3 regions of the Bacillus sp. MN7755 genome follow, and region 3 is predicted to be linked to each of the others. Evidence: predicted binding sites of a transcription regulator. Region 3 holds the regulator's gene; each other region holds the start of a gene.

Region 1 (4,503 bases), on a different contig from region 3:
TAAGTAATGGTGAAGACTTTGCGGCTTTAGCGAAGCAATACTCAGAGGATACTGGTTCAAAGGAACAAGGCGGAGAAATAACTGGTTTTGCTCCAGGGCAAACGGTGAAGGAATTTGAGGAAGCTGCATATAAATTAGATGCAGGACAAGTAAGTGAGCCAGTAAAAACAACTTATGGTTACCATATTATTAAAGTGACAGATAAAAAAGAATTGAAGCCATATGATGAAGTAAAAGATCAAATCCGTAAAGATTTAGAACAGCAAAGACTGCAAGATACAACAGGCAAATGGAAACAGCAAGTAGTCAATGATTTATTGAAAGATGCTGATATTAAAGTGAATGATAAAGACTTTAAAAATACATTTGAATTTCTAGAAAAGAAATAATGACTGTAATTAGAAAAGGGAACCTATATAGATTCCCTTTTCTAGTTAGTGTGTGAGTTATAAATAGATAGTAAGACAATACAATATTACATTTAAATATTAAGAATTACAATGGGAATTTATGTAATTGTTTTAAGGTGGAATGATCATTACTTCATAAAATATTGATATTATAATGTTTTCTTTTTTTAATTTCATTAAATATAAAACGAATTTATTAATTTTATCCCGCTATTTACAGGCAGTTTGATTGGCGTGGGCTCATTTTTAGTGGGAGGATGAACAAAACCTTAATTGATTTAAATTTTACTTGATTGTAGTGGATAAACATAATTTGCAGAATGAAACATACAATATTATTGAAAAAATATTAATGCTAAATGAATTGAAAAGCAGAACATTCTATTAAAATGGATGTTCTTTTTAGTATGAAATTTTCAGGGGAAAGAATGAATACTTTTAAGTGAATTATTGAATAGATAAATAAATTATATAGGGGGAGAAAATGTGAAAGTAATTTTTCAAAGAGAAGGCGGAGGGAAAATTTTTGAGTCGTATGATGAAGATATAAGTAACCTATTAGCTATTTTAAAAGAAACGAAAGGGATTAAGATCGGAATGGTAGATTATGAGGTATTAAAATACGAATTAGAGTATTTTCGTCACCCCAAAAAAGCAGTAACAGAGAGGGAATTACATATAATAGTACAACCGAAATATATTTAATAATAAGGATTAATTAATTATTATTAGTGTTTTACAGTATGTACGAAAAGAGAGTGTTTAAATTGCTCTCTTTTCATAGAAATTTATAAGGAACGAATTGTGGTTCATTATAAATTTCCTAAATTTTGTGAGTTCGTTCTTTATAATATATGCTTTTATTTATAGATGGTTAATAAAATCGAAACATTATAACTTTTTAGTTTAGGCAGGGATTTTATATTTGAGTAGATAAATGTTTACATTAAGTATTTTTTATACGGATATTGGAGGAGTAAAGATGAGTTTAGCAAGTTATATTGGGTGCAATGTAGAAATTCCGTTAACAGATGCAGATTCTAATGATGTAATTGTTTTTGGACCGTGTTTTTCAGATGAAAGTATGCTTAAAATTGTACAAGAGTTTCAATTTCAAACAAGTTACACGTATGAGATTTCAACAATGTGGGGCATTGAACTTCATGAGTGGCAAAATGAAAAGGAGAAGAAAGAAGCTAAGAAAAAGCTATTAACTTTATGCTCGATTATGGAAGGGTATTTAAATGATGGGGACTATTTTGAATTATTCAGTTGTTGGGTTGGTGATGAAGATAAGGAACGAGTGGGAGAATTAAAATTAAAAATAAATCATTTTCATATAGATGAAATTTGTATTCCAGAAAGAACACTTGTCAGGATAGAAAAATAAATATAGAAATATACGTTATTAAAAAAAAGCGACTTTACTTTGTATGAAGTCGCTTTTTTAGTTGATACGTGAACGTCCTATTAAATAGGAAGTAAGAAACGCATTTGATGAAGAAAAAATAAATGATTTAAATTATATTTTATTAAAAATATAAATATATCTCTTCTCAAAGGAACGTAGGTTCGTGTATAATTAGAACGGATGTTCTTTCGGTTGCAGATAGTAAAAGAATTAGAAGTAAAGTGAAACTGTAATTAGCGGTGGGCATCGTCTACTGGTTATTAGCTTTCACCAATTGGGCGTTTATGGGCAGTTGATTTTCGCGCATGTGATAAATATGAGCCCAGCAATTATTAAAGAATAATTAAGGAATAATATGTGTGAGAGTGAATGGATGATCAAGGAGATAAAGAAATGAATGATGTAAAGGTGCAAAAAGAAGAAAGAGAATGGGTTCCATTTACAGTAATGTCGGAACAGTTGTTAAGTATGCGAAAAGTTATTGGAGAGAAATTTAAAGTACAAAAACCGCTCTTAACAAAAGAAGAAAAAGAGAGGATTTTTGATAAATTATTAATGTCATTGTTGACTGAGAAAGAAATATTGGTGACATATTTTGAAAATGGCTACATCCTTACTAGCTACATGACAGTGGTACATATAAATCCGCTAAAGCACATTATAATGTGCACTGACGCATTTTATAAAACTTACGTATTTAATACTACGGATATTATTGAAATAACGTAAAGTAAGCTGAATTTTAACTTTTAGCTTACTTTACGTTATGTTAGATGTGGAACAGAAAAAATGAAACGAAAAAGCAGCTAGCTTCATACTAGCTGCTGAGCCCCAGGGAAAGGGAGAAAAAGATAGGGTACTCCAAAAATCAACAATAGCTGTGTAACAGCCTGATTATAGTATAGACAAATTTTAAATTTTTAAACAGAACGATGAAAAAATAGGATTAGGCTGTACCAACTTGATTTTGATCTGCAAGGTCAGAATCAAATGTATTAGTCGCACTCACACCGTTAAAAGTATTAACAACAAAACCAACGTTTGAAGCACCAGATCCATTATAAGCCTTCGTATTTTCTTTCGGAGAGACGTTGTAGAAATCCCCTAAGTTAAATGAACCGTTACTATTTTGTACAACTAAATTCCCTACAACTGAGGGCATAGTTTTCACCCACTTTACAATCATTTGTTAACACTATTATATGGTCTTATAGTCCAAATGGTTCATGTAAAAAAATTGTGGAATAGTAAAACGTTTGAAGTGTAGCTCATAATAAAAGTGTGTTAAACTGAATGTAAGGTTTAGTAACTAAAATGCAATTGTATAATTATTATATACGAAAACAAAGGAGGCAAAATGTAATGAATAATGTTATAAAAAAAGTAGATTTAACAGATGCAAAATCAAGTAATCTTGTTGCACTTATTTATAGCAATGAAGTTATATTGGTTGAAGAAGCATTTTGTCCAAATGAAATAAAATTAAAGTTTAATGAAATTGCAATTTTATCATCTATTAAAACAGCGCATATAATGAAAGTATCTATCAGAAAAGAACTTGAAGCAATTTTTCATGACACGGGTGTTTTATTGGTGAAGCATAGTGTTGAGTATGGAAACAGTCAATCTATCACCATGCATTTTGAACAATTTAAAAAGTTGCAATATGAGATTGAGAAATTAAATAAAAGTATGTGATGAGACTAGATGAAGATTTTAAAAGTAATACCGAGATAAATAATGAATTCTTTAATATATAAACAAAAAGAGTAACTGTTATGGTTACTCTTTTTGTTTATATAAAAATTCTTACTAAAGTATGAAATGATTTCATACTTTAGTAAATGGTTGAATGAAAAGGGTGAGTGTAAAATATTGTAAAGGAGGAGATGGGCTTGAAGCGAAACAACATTGGGAAAATTGTAATTATAACAGGAGTGACGCAAGGTTTAGGGCGTGCAATGGTTGATCGATTTCATGAATTGGGATGGAGTATAATTGGCTGTGGACGTTCAAAAGATAAAATTGAAGAATTGAAAAGATATTACGGTAAGACACATGATTTTCAAATCATTGATGTTTCAGATTCTCAGTAAGTAAGTAGTTGGGCAAACTATATACTTAATAGTAATAAAGCACCCGATTTATTAATAAATAACGCATCGATCGTTAATAAAAATGCGCAATTGTGGAAAGTTCCAGCTCAAGAATTTGAAAATATAATGAATGTAAATGTAAATGGTGTAGTAAATGTAATAAGAGCATTTGTTCCGGCGATGGTAGCCAGGAAAGAAGGAATTATTATTAATATGAGTTCTAGCTGGGGAAGAGAAGGTGAAGCTGAGCTTGCACCATACTGTGCCTCGAAGTTTGCAATTGAAGGTATCACGAAATCAATGGCACTGGAATTGCCTCATGGTATGGCTGTTGTTGCTTTAGATCCGGGTGGAAGTATTAGCACGCCAATGCTATATTCATGTGCACCACAGTATGTAAATGAATCGCCTACACCTGAAATGTGGTCACATCACGCAATTCAATATATATTGAATATAACAATGGATAAAAATGGATATTCATTGACTTGTCCAGCGTGCGTATGAAAATCAGTATCTTTTAAGTATTTATATTATTAGTGATAAACGCTTTGCTCAAAAAAAAGTACCTTAAAGGTGCTTTTTT
Region 2 (4,503 bases), on a different contig from region 3:
GCGTAGAGCAAGCCAGTGTTGCGACAGAACAAATTACAAAAGAAATGGAAGAAATATCGAATAGTGCAGAAGTTCAAAATAATGAAGTGGCGTCTGGAGCGAAATTAATTGGTGAGGTAACACGAAACATTCAATGCGTAGCTGATAATGCTTCTGAAGTATCGGCTTCATCCTTATACACAAAACAAAAAGCCAATGAGGGTGAACAATTAGTAGAACAAACTGTAACACAAATGCAGTCAATCCATCATTCTGTTTCTCAATCTGATAATGTAATTAAATTATTAGATAAGAAATCGCAGCAAATCGGAAGTATATTAGAAGTAATTCAAAATATTGCAGCACAAACAAATTTATTAGCATTGAATGCAGCAATTGAAGCGGCTAGAGCAGGAGAACAGGGGCGTGGATTTGCAATTGTTGCTGACGAAGTTAGGAAGTTAGCGGAGCAATCATCCGAATCTTCAATGGAAATTGGAAGTTTAATTAATGAAATACAAGCAGATGTACATGAGACTGTAAAAGCTATGAATGAAGTAGGAGTTGAAGTGCAGTCAGGGATTCAGGTTGCGAATGATACAAAACAAAGTTTTTATGAAATCTCAAAATCTGCAAATGATATCGTGTCAAAAGTACATGGTATGGTGGAATTATCAAATAAAATGACAAGTGATGTAATGGAAGTCGATACATCAATTAATCAAATATCTATGGCTGTGAAAGAGAATTCTTCAAGTATGCAAACGATAGCCGGTTCATCTGAAGAACAACATGCTTCCATGGAAGAGATAAATTCTTCAGCAATACAATTAGCACAGATGGCCGAAGAACTTCAAGAATTAATTGGTGGATTTAAGATATAAGTTCAGATTCTAGGATAGAATACTAGGTAGTATGTTAAAGAATAGAAGTTAAAAATCCTATAAAGATAAAAGGAGCAAATTAATTTGCTCCTTTTTCACTTGAATTCTACATGAAATTTAGTATCAATGATTCCAAAAGTAACTTTACATGGGAACGGATTTCTCCCTGTTGAAGCAGCACACATACATGAAAGTACCCAATATTCCAATTCTAAAGGTAAGCGGAATACTTGGATACTACCATCATTGTTTTTTACTGTTACAATCGGTGTATTTACCCTAGTTGTAGCGAAACCGTCTGTCGTTATCATCGCTACTGCATCATTATTATGAAAACCAGCGCTTAAAACCTCGTAAGTTATTCCATTTTTCTCATTGATAATCATAGGTATATTTAAATAGGGATAGTTATTTATATCATTATGAGTAATTGTTCTCGCTGTATTCTTTCTTATCTGATTCCCTTGCATTTTATATTCTCCTTTATAATACTCCAAAGATAATCACCTAAATCTATTTTACGTCTATTATATTCGGAAATTGTATTGTCATCTTATTATAGAAAGCATCAGTACATATGATAGAGCTATGTAATGAATCTATATCGATAACGGTCATATAGTTGGTGAGTAAATAACCATCTTCATAATATGTAATTAATATCTCTTCTTCAGATAGCAACGAACATAGTAACATGTTCTCAATCAGTTCTTTCTCTTCAGAGGTTAAAGTGGGACGCGATACTTTAGTTTTCTCTTTGATCATTTCACGTATTCCGACGAATTGTTCTGGCATTGCTGCAAACGGCGTCCATTTTACCATTCCTCTGCCTTTTGGCATATTAGCGTTGTTCATGCTTTGTGTCCCCCTAGCAGTGTGTTTCTGTATCTTGCTGTTGCATTATTTGTATAGGAAATTCCTCTTAACATGCTATTTTTTCCAAAATTTGTGCGTATTTCATCCATTACTTTCGTTAGCTTTATTTCTTTTTCTCGTTGTATGATGTTATCAAAAAGGGAAATTTGTTCTTCTCCTTCACCAATTAGTTTTGTTAGAGAAATAGTAATACTTCTAATTGGTTCTCCAGTATATTGTTGATGTAGAAAATATAGACAAACTTGATAAATGTCCATGGTTAAGTTGGTGGGACGGCTTAAGGTATGTGTTTTGCTAAAGCCACCCGAATAACTTTTACTATATCCAATTGAAAATTGAACGGTTTGAGCAAGTTTGTTTTGTTGTCTTAATCGATAGCAAACTTCTTCGGTATGTTCCAGTAGGATAATCGGAAATTCTTCTATTGTATAATCACGCATTAAAATTTGGCTTTTTCCTATAGAAGTTGTAACCGGAACATATTTCTCTGAAATTCGACTAAAATCAATCCCATTACTATGTAAGTGTAATTCTTCGCCAATCACACCGAAGCTTTGTTTTAAATATTTAAGAGGATAATTAGCTAAATCACCAATTGAATGTATTCCTTTTTGATTTAATTTTGTTTCTGTTTTATGCGAAATTCCCCAAAACTTACTAAGCGGTCGTATGCTCCATAATTTTGTAGGTATATCTTCGTATGTCCAATAAGCGACTCCGTCTTTATTTTTCTTTGCTTCAATATCTAAAGCTACCTTACTCATCAATAGGTTAGGTGCAATCCCGATTGTGCATTCAATTCGTGTGTGTTCATATATTACACGTTTAAACTGTAATGCAAATTCATTTGGATTCCGAGCAAATAGATGGATGCTATCGGTAATATCCATAAATAATTCATCGATGCTGTATTGATGAAAGTCTTCAATAGGAACATATTGTAGAGCTAACTTCGTTATGTAATTGGAGCACTTAATATAGGTTCTCATAATTGGATTCACAATAAGAATATCTTTTTGCCGAGGAATCTCGTATAGCCTTGCCAACTTCTTTACTCCCATTGCTTTTAAAGGTGGAGTTGCGGCTAAAACAATGGACCCATTCCTATTCACATCACCGACTACAGCTAATTTTGTATGAAGTGGGTCTAATCCCATTTTGATACAACTAACAGAAGCATAAAAGCTACGAAGATCAACACATAAAATGATTCTATTCGGTAAAATTGAATAGTCATACACTATAACTCCTCCTAATAATAACAAGAACGTTTGTTCTTATTCTTGTTCTTATTATACACGAACTTATGTTCTTTTATGAAGTGGTTTCTGAAAAAATATTTAATTATATGTAGTAGAAATAAGTAGAACGACAGAGAGAAGTAACGGCCAAATGTTATTGAAATTTCTAGGATATAAGCTGTATCATTTATATTGGTTAGTACAGGAAGAAAATGATGGGAGGATGTAAGGTATATTATCCTTTCAAAAAGTGATAGTAATTTATCGTAAAAAGAAGTTTCTATTACGAGATTATGTGAAAATATAATTTCAAATAATAGATTTAAGGAGGATGTTTCATAAATGGAGCAGGTTATACAAGAGTTTTTTTCTCCAAGTAAAAACTATAAGGTTCAAATCATTAAAAGAAAAGATGGGCTATACACAACAGAAGCTTATAGATGGATGGAGGATTGTGGATCTGAATTTTGGAGTTATATATCACAAGGATTGACTTTGATAGATAGTGAGGAACATGCGCGTAAAATTGCTATGGAGCAACTAAAGGAATGTTCAAGAGATGAGTTTTAAAATACCCTATTTTATCTGTAAAATTATAAGGGAGTATGTGTGATGTTTTATGAAAATATAGAAGTGAATTTTATTTAATCTTATTTATTTTATAAGAATTGTAAGGTATACTAAAAGTAGGTGCAAAAATGCACTATTTGAAAAAGAGTGCAAGTCAAAAAGGAATCCATAAAGGATTCCTTTTTTGTTTTTTAGAAAATGAAGCAACTTCCTAATTATTTCTTTTTTATTTATGAGTGAATGACCTTCCGTTTTATAAACATAAAAGGTATTTTTGGAAAATTGCCATATTCCTGTAACAAAACACAGGTATGTTATGTGTGTAAAATATAAAGAGAAAGAAGGAAAAGTTGTGAAAAAATTTTACCAATTGTTGCGTTGTTAGGCATGATGAGTTTTGGAGTGCAGGAAATGAATATAAGAGCTGATACCTATTACAAGAGCGATTCAAAAATTAGTTTTTGGGATTCGAAAAGGAAGGGTACTAATTTCATGAATAGTACGTCGTTACCCGAGAACTATAAAAGTGCAAAAGAAGCTAATATTGAATATGTTCGTTTAGCACCTGATAAATGGGCAAAGGATAAAGATTTTTTATTTGAGGGTAAACCGGATACCTCTGGAAAGGATTTTCTGATAGGTAGTGCAGAATAACTATCAGGGATTAGTAAAGGAGGATCTACAAAAATTAAAAGCGGATTTAGATGCCGCACAATCACAGGGAATGAAAGTTGTTCTTACAATGTTATCCTTTCCTGGTGATCGGTGGCGCCAATTTAATAATAACAAGAATGACGACAGAATATGGGAAGAAGAGAAGTATCAAGAACAAGCAAGTCAATTCTGGAAAGACCTTGCTTTGGAACTAAAAGATCACCCTGCAGTGGTCGGTTATAATATTATAAATGAACCGCATCCAGAAACAGCTAAAAATAATAGATATAATGATTTTT
Region 3 (4,503 bases):
ATTTGTAGATAACAATAGAAAAGGTGAATAATATTGAATCCAAATCAAATTGTAACTTTAAACATCCTATTAACAAGTGATATACATGGTACTGTTTATCCAATTCACTACCAAGATAATTCTCAATCGGAAATTGGTTTAGCTAAAGTTTCTACTCTTATAAAAAAAGAACGTTCCGAAAATACAAACGTTCTTTTAATTGATAACGGTGACTTCATACAAGGAACACCATTTACTTACCATTACGCTACATACGAAAAAGATAAGGAAAATCCAATGTCTTTATTAGCGAACTATTTACGTTATGATGCTGCAGTTATCGGGAATCATGAATTTAATTATGGAATGGATGTATTAAACAATGCTATTTCTACTGCAAACTTCCCGTATCTATCAGCAAATATTTTAAATAAAAACAGTAAAGAACCTTATTTCGGGAAACCATATATAATAAAACACATTGAATCAAATATAAAAATTGCTATTTTAGGGGTGACAACGCATTACATTCCCAATTGGGAACAACCCCATCACATTAAAGACTTACAATTTGAAGATGCATTAGAAACTACAAAAAATTGGGTTTCTTACATTCGCGAACATGAGAAACCAGATTTACTAGTCGTAGCGTATCATGGGGGATTTGAACGCGATTTACAAACCGGGGTACCGACTGAAGTTTTAACAGGTGAAAACCAAGGATATGCAATGTGCCATGAAATTGAAGGCATAGATATTTTACTAACAGGCCACCAACACCGTGAAATTGCTCAAGCCGCAATAAATGGTGTAACAGTTTTACAAACCGGATGCAATGGACACTTCATTGGAAAAGTAACAATAACATTAGAAAAAACAAAACAAAAATGGGTAAAAAAAGAGAGTTGTTCACAATTATTGCCCGTGCGAGGAATTGCGACGGACCAGGATATTCTTTCCTTGGTTACCGATTATGAAGAAAAAACACAAAATTGGCTCGATCAACCTATTGGACTAATCTATGGGGACATGCGAATTTCAGATGCTATGCAAACTCGTTTGCAAGACCATCCTTTTATTGAATTCATAAATAAAATACAGATGGATATAGCTAATGTTTCCATTTCTTGTACAAGCTTATTCCATAATACATCTCCAGGTTTCCCTAATCGTGTAACAATGCGTGACATCGTTTCTAATTATATTTATCCAAATACATTAAAAGTACTTAGAATAACTGGAGCGGATATAAAAGATGCTCTCGAACTCTCTGCTTCTTATTTCATATTAAAAGCAGATGGAACCATCATCGTAAACCCTAGCTACATAGAACCAAAACCGCAACACTATAATTACGATATGTGGGAAGGAATTTCGTACGTATTAAACATTTCCAAACCAATTGGCGAGAGAGTAGAATCTTTACAGTATAAAGGCACTCCTCTTAATATGGATGAAGAATATGACGTCGTTATGAATAGTTATCGTGCAAGCGGCGGAGGGAACTTCTTTATGTTTCAAAAAAAGCCTGTAATAAAAGACATACCAACAGATATGTCTGAACTTATTGCTGACTATATATTGAAGCACAAAAAAATAGAAGCAACAATCAATAACAACTGGAAAGTTATTAACTAACGAATATAATAAATAAAAAAAGATGGGCTTTGCCCATCTTTTAGTTTAATTTTGCATTATCTTGCTCTTTTAAAGCTTTTAATTTCGCCGGTGTAACATCAGTACCTTGTTCGTTAACGACTTTAATTCCTTTAAGTTCGTTTAACATATTTTGACGAAATCCTTTTAAATATTGTTCACGTAGCGATTGACGCTCACGTTGTTCTTCTTCAGTTAAACCTTCAGCTTTTGCTTTTTTCGCTAAGAAGTTAATGCGTTCAACGAGTTCGTGACTAAGCATCTCGAATCCCCCTTCTAATCAAAACTGATTATTATCATACAATAGTTACTCTTCTTTATCAAGCAATTGCTTTGTATACTCTACATATCTACGATGTACCGTCGCTTTTGAAACATTATGACCAAAGCCGCGAAGCGTTGCTGCAATTTCTTCGAAAGTAAGTTCATTCTTGCGCAAACGCACAATTTCCTCAATCGGCACTTCTTTCTTCTCTCGTCCTACGCTTAAATGACGATTCTTTAAATTATTTTCTGGGCGATAGCCCTTTTCTACCGCGCGTTGCATACCACGTTTAATTTTCAAATTATGAATCTTTCTTTGATACTCTTCAACAATACCAATAATATCTAATACCATCGAATCCGAATCCGACAATTGTAATTCTCCATTATGCGTATGCGTGTATACTTTTATTCCCTCTTTATGTAAACAGTGCATTAATGCAATCTTTGCATTTCCCCTACCAAGGCGCGTTTCATCTTGTATGAGTAGCACATCAATTTGTTCGTCTCGAATTGTATCTAGCACTTCTAATATTCCATCACGTTCAATTGTATAACCACTAGCCTGCTCTTCAATCACCTTAGTAACATTCATTTGATAGCGCTCCGCTAAATGCAATAATTCATCTTTTTGACGTAATAATGATGTTTCTTGCGCTTCTTTTGTTGTACTCACACGTGCATAAATAATTGCATTCATTATGAACCCCTCTTTCTCACTATTATTTCCCTTCAGTGTAACATAAATTCGCCTTTTGTTCGAACTTATGTTTGTAGAATGTTTTTTCACATGTTATACTTATTAATAAGAAAAATGAAAGAAAACGAGGTGTTAGAAAACATGGAAAAGTTAACGAAACGCCAGCAAGACATTCTCGACTTTATTAAGCTAAAAGTACAAGAAAAAGGATATCCACCTTCCGTACGTGAAATCGGTCAAGCAGTCGGCCTCGCTTCTAGTTCTACAGTGCACGGACATTTATCAAGATTAGAAGAAAAAGGATACATTCGACGCGATCCAACAAAACCACGAGCAATCGAAATTTTAGGTGATGACCGAATGGATACAGAAACACAATCTGTTATTCAAGTTCCAATCATCGGAAAAGTTACTGCTGGATTACCAATTACAGCAGTTGAAAGTGTAGAAGATCACTTCCCACTTCCAGCTAGCATTGTTGCTGGAGCAGATCAAGTGTTTATGTTACGCATTTCTGGAGATAGTATGATTGAAGCTGGTATTTTCGATGGAGATCTAGTTGTTGTTCGCCAACAACAGTCTGCATATAATGGTGAAATTGTAGTCGCTTTAACAGAAGATAACGAGGCAACTGTTAAACGTTTCTATAAAGAAAAAGACCATTTCCGTCTACAACCGGAAAACTCTTCATTAGAACCTATCATTTTAAAACAAGTGTCAGTTATCGGTAAAGTAATTGGCGTATATCGTGATTTACATTAAGAATATAAAAGAAGATAATTACCTTATTTATATACGGTAATTATCTTCTTTTTGTATTTTGATAGATTTTCATACATTCTATTTCTTATGAACGCGTTTCAATCGTCACATCTCCCGCAGCAGTTTTACCGCTAATCTTTGTACTCCCATTACCAATTGTTACGTTTTTATTTTCTTCATTAAAAATTGTTACATCTCCCGCAGCACTTTGCCCGGTGATTACAGCATCTTGTGGTTTTTCCGATAAAACAATATCTACATCTCCCGCAGTTGAACTTGCTTCTAGATTATACTTAGAATCATGATCTAGAATATTTATTTCCCCACTGGTCGTTTTTGCAGTCACTTTCCCTATTACTTTTTTAAAGTTCAGCTCACCAGCTTTTGTAGATCCCTCCACATTCTTAGCCGTTACACGTTTCAAATCCACTTCACCAGCAAGTGTCTCAACACTTACACGGTCACTTTTCACATCACTTATTTCGATTTGTCCAGCAGATGAATTTACTTTTACATCTTGGTAAGAGCGTTCAGGCACAAGGAGAGTCAATGTAGACGTTTGAAACCTAAAATCGTAAAAGGAAAAATCAAATGAAGCACCTTTTTCTCTTTCCCCAATGATTTTTAATGTGTCACCATCTTCAGCAATACGAACCTCTTGTTTACGTGTATCTCCTGATTGCTTTACATAAAAAGAAGAGTCAGGCGATTTTTGGACAACAATATCCCCAGCATCTAACTTAACTTCTATATTTTTTAGTGTTTCGTTTTTGATTATATCTTCTTTGTTTCCTTTTTCTGCAGTTTGTACTGCTTTTTTATATGTTTGTGAAATCCCAATTACTCCAATAATGATACAAGCGATTGCTACTAACAATATTTTTTTCATCATCTACTCCCCTTTTATCATTTTGAAGTTCCATATTACATAACGTACGCATAGCCTTTTAAACCACTTCGTACTATAATAAGCGATAATACATAACAACAAACCTACGCCAACAAACGTTATACTAACGAATAAATCCAACCATATAAAAGTACCCATAAATACTTTTCCAATAACGAAAAATGGTGTTACTACACTAGCAATTCCACCGACCCAAAAGGAAGATATAAAAGCGATAATTGCAACTAACGGG

Evidence for each region. The regulator LexA, encoded in region 3, represses DNA repair genes until DNA is damaged. The targets are predictions, from matches to a motif close to CGAACATATGTTCG.
Region 1: the regulator LexA is predicted to act here: its motif matches at 1,972-1,985, upstream of ACYVEC_RS16925 (YolD-like family protein).
Region 2: the regulator LexA is predicted to act here: its motif matches at 3,039-3,052, upstream of ACYVEC_RS24775 (Y-family DNA polymerase).

Annotation. Positions count from the first base shown of each region.
Region 1 covers NZ_BTRL01000015.1:58,085-62,587, reverse strand. Annotated here, with positions in the region: gene ACYVEC_RS16940 (peptidylprolyl isomerase PrsA) at 1-389, shown strand, start outside; gene ACYVEC_RS16935 (hypothetical protein) at 897-1,115, shown strand; gene ACYVEC_RS16930 (KH domain-containing protein) at 1,393-1,800, shown strand; gene ACYVEC_RS16925 (YolD-like family protein) at 2,215-2,550, shown strand; gene gerPF (spore germination protein GerPF) at 2,768-2,983, opposite strand; gene ACYVEC_RS16915 (hypothetical protein) at 3,184-3,519, shown strand; partial or broken gene ACYVEC_RS16910 (SDR family oxidoreductase) at 3,717-4,424, shown strand.
Region 2 covers NZ_BTRL01000025.1:102,316-106,818, reverse strand. Annotated here, with positions in the region: gene ACYVEC_RS24790 (methyl-accepting chemotaxis protein) at 1-863, shown strand, start outside; gene ACYVEC_RS24785 (hypothetical protein) at 959-1,333, opposite strand; gene ACYVEC_RS24780 (YolD-like family protein) at 1,377-1,718, opposite strand; gene ACYVEC_RS24775 (Y-family DNA polymerase) at 1,715-2,980, opposite strand; gene ACYVEC_RS24770 (hypothetical protein) at 3,323-3,550, shown strand; partial or broken gene ACYVEC_RS24765 (glycoside hydrolase family 5 protein) at 3,867-4,503, shown strand, end outside.
Region 3 covers NZ_BTRL01000007.1:23,157-27,659, reverse strand. Annotated here, with positions in the region: gene ACYVEC_RS05360 (bifunctional metallophosphatase/5'-nucleotidase) at 34-1,617, shown strand; gene ACYVEC_RS05355 (DUF896 domain-containing protein) at 1,658-1,897, opposite strand; gene ACYVEC_RS05350 (YneB family resolvase-like protein) at 1,943-2,599, opposite strand; gene lexA (transcriptional repressor LexA) at 2,741-3,361, shown strand; gene ACYVEC_RS05340 (DUF4097 family beta strand repeat-containing protein) at 3,447-4,253, opposite strand; gene ACYVEC_RS05335 (DUF1700 domain-containing protein) at 4,254-4,503, opposite strand, start outside.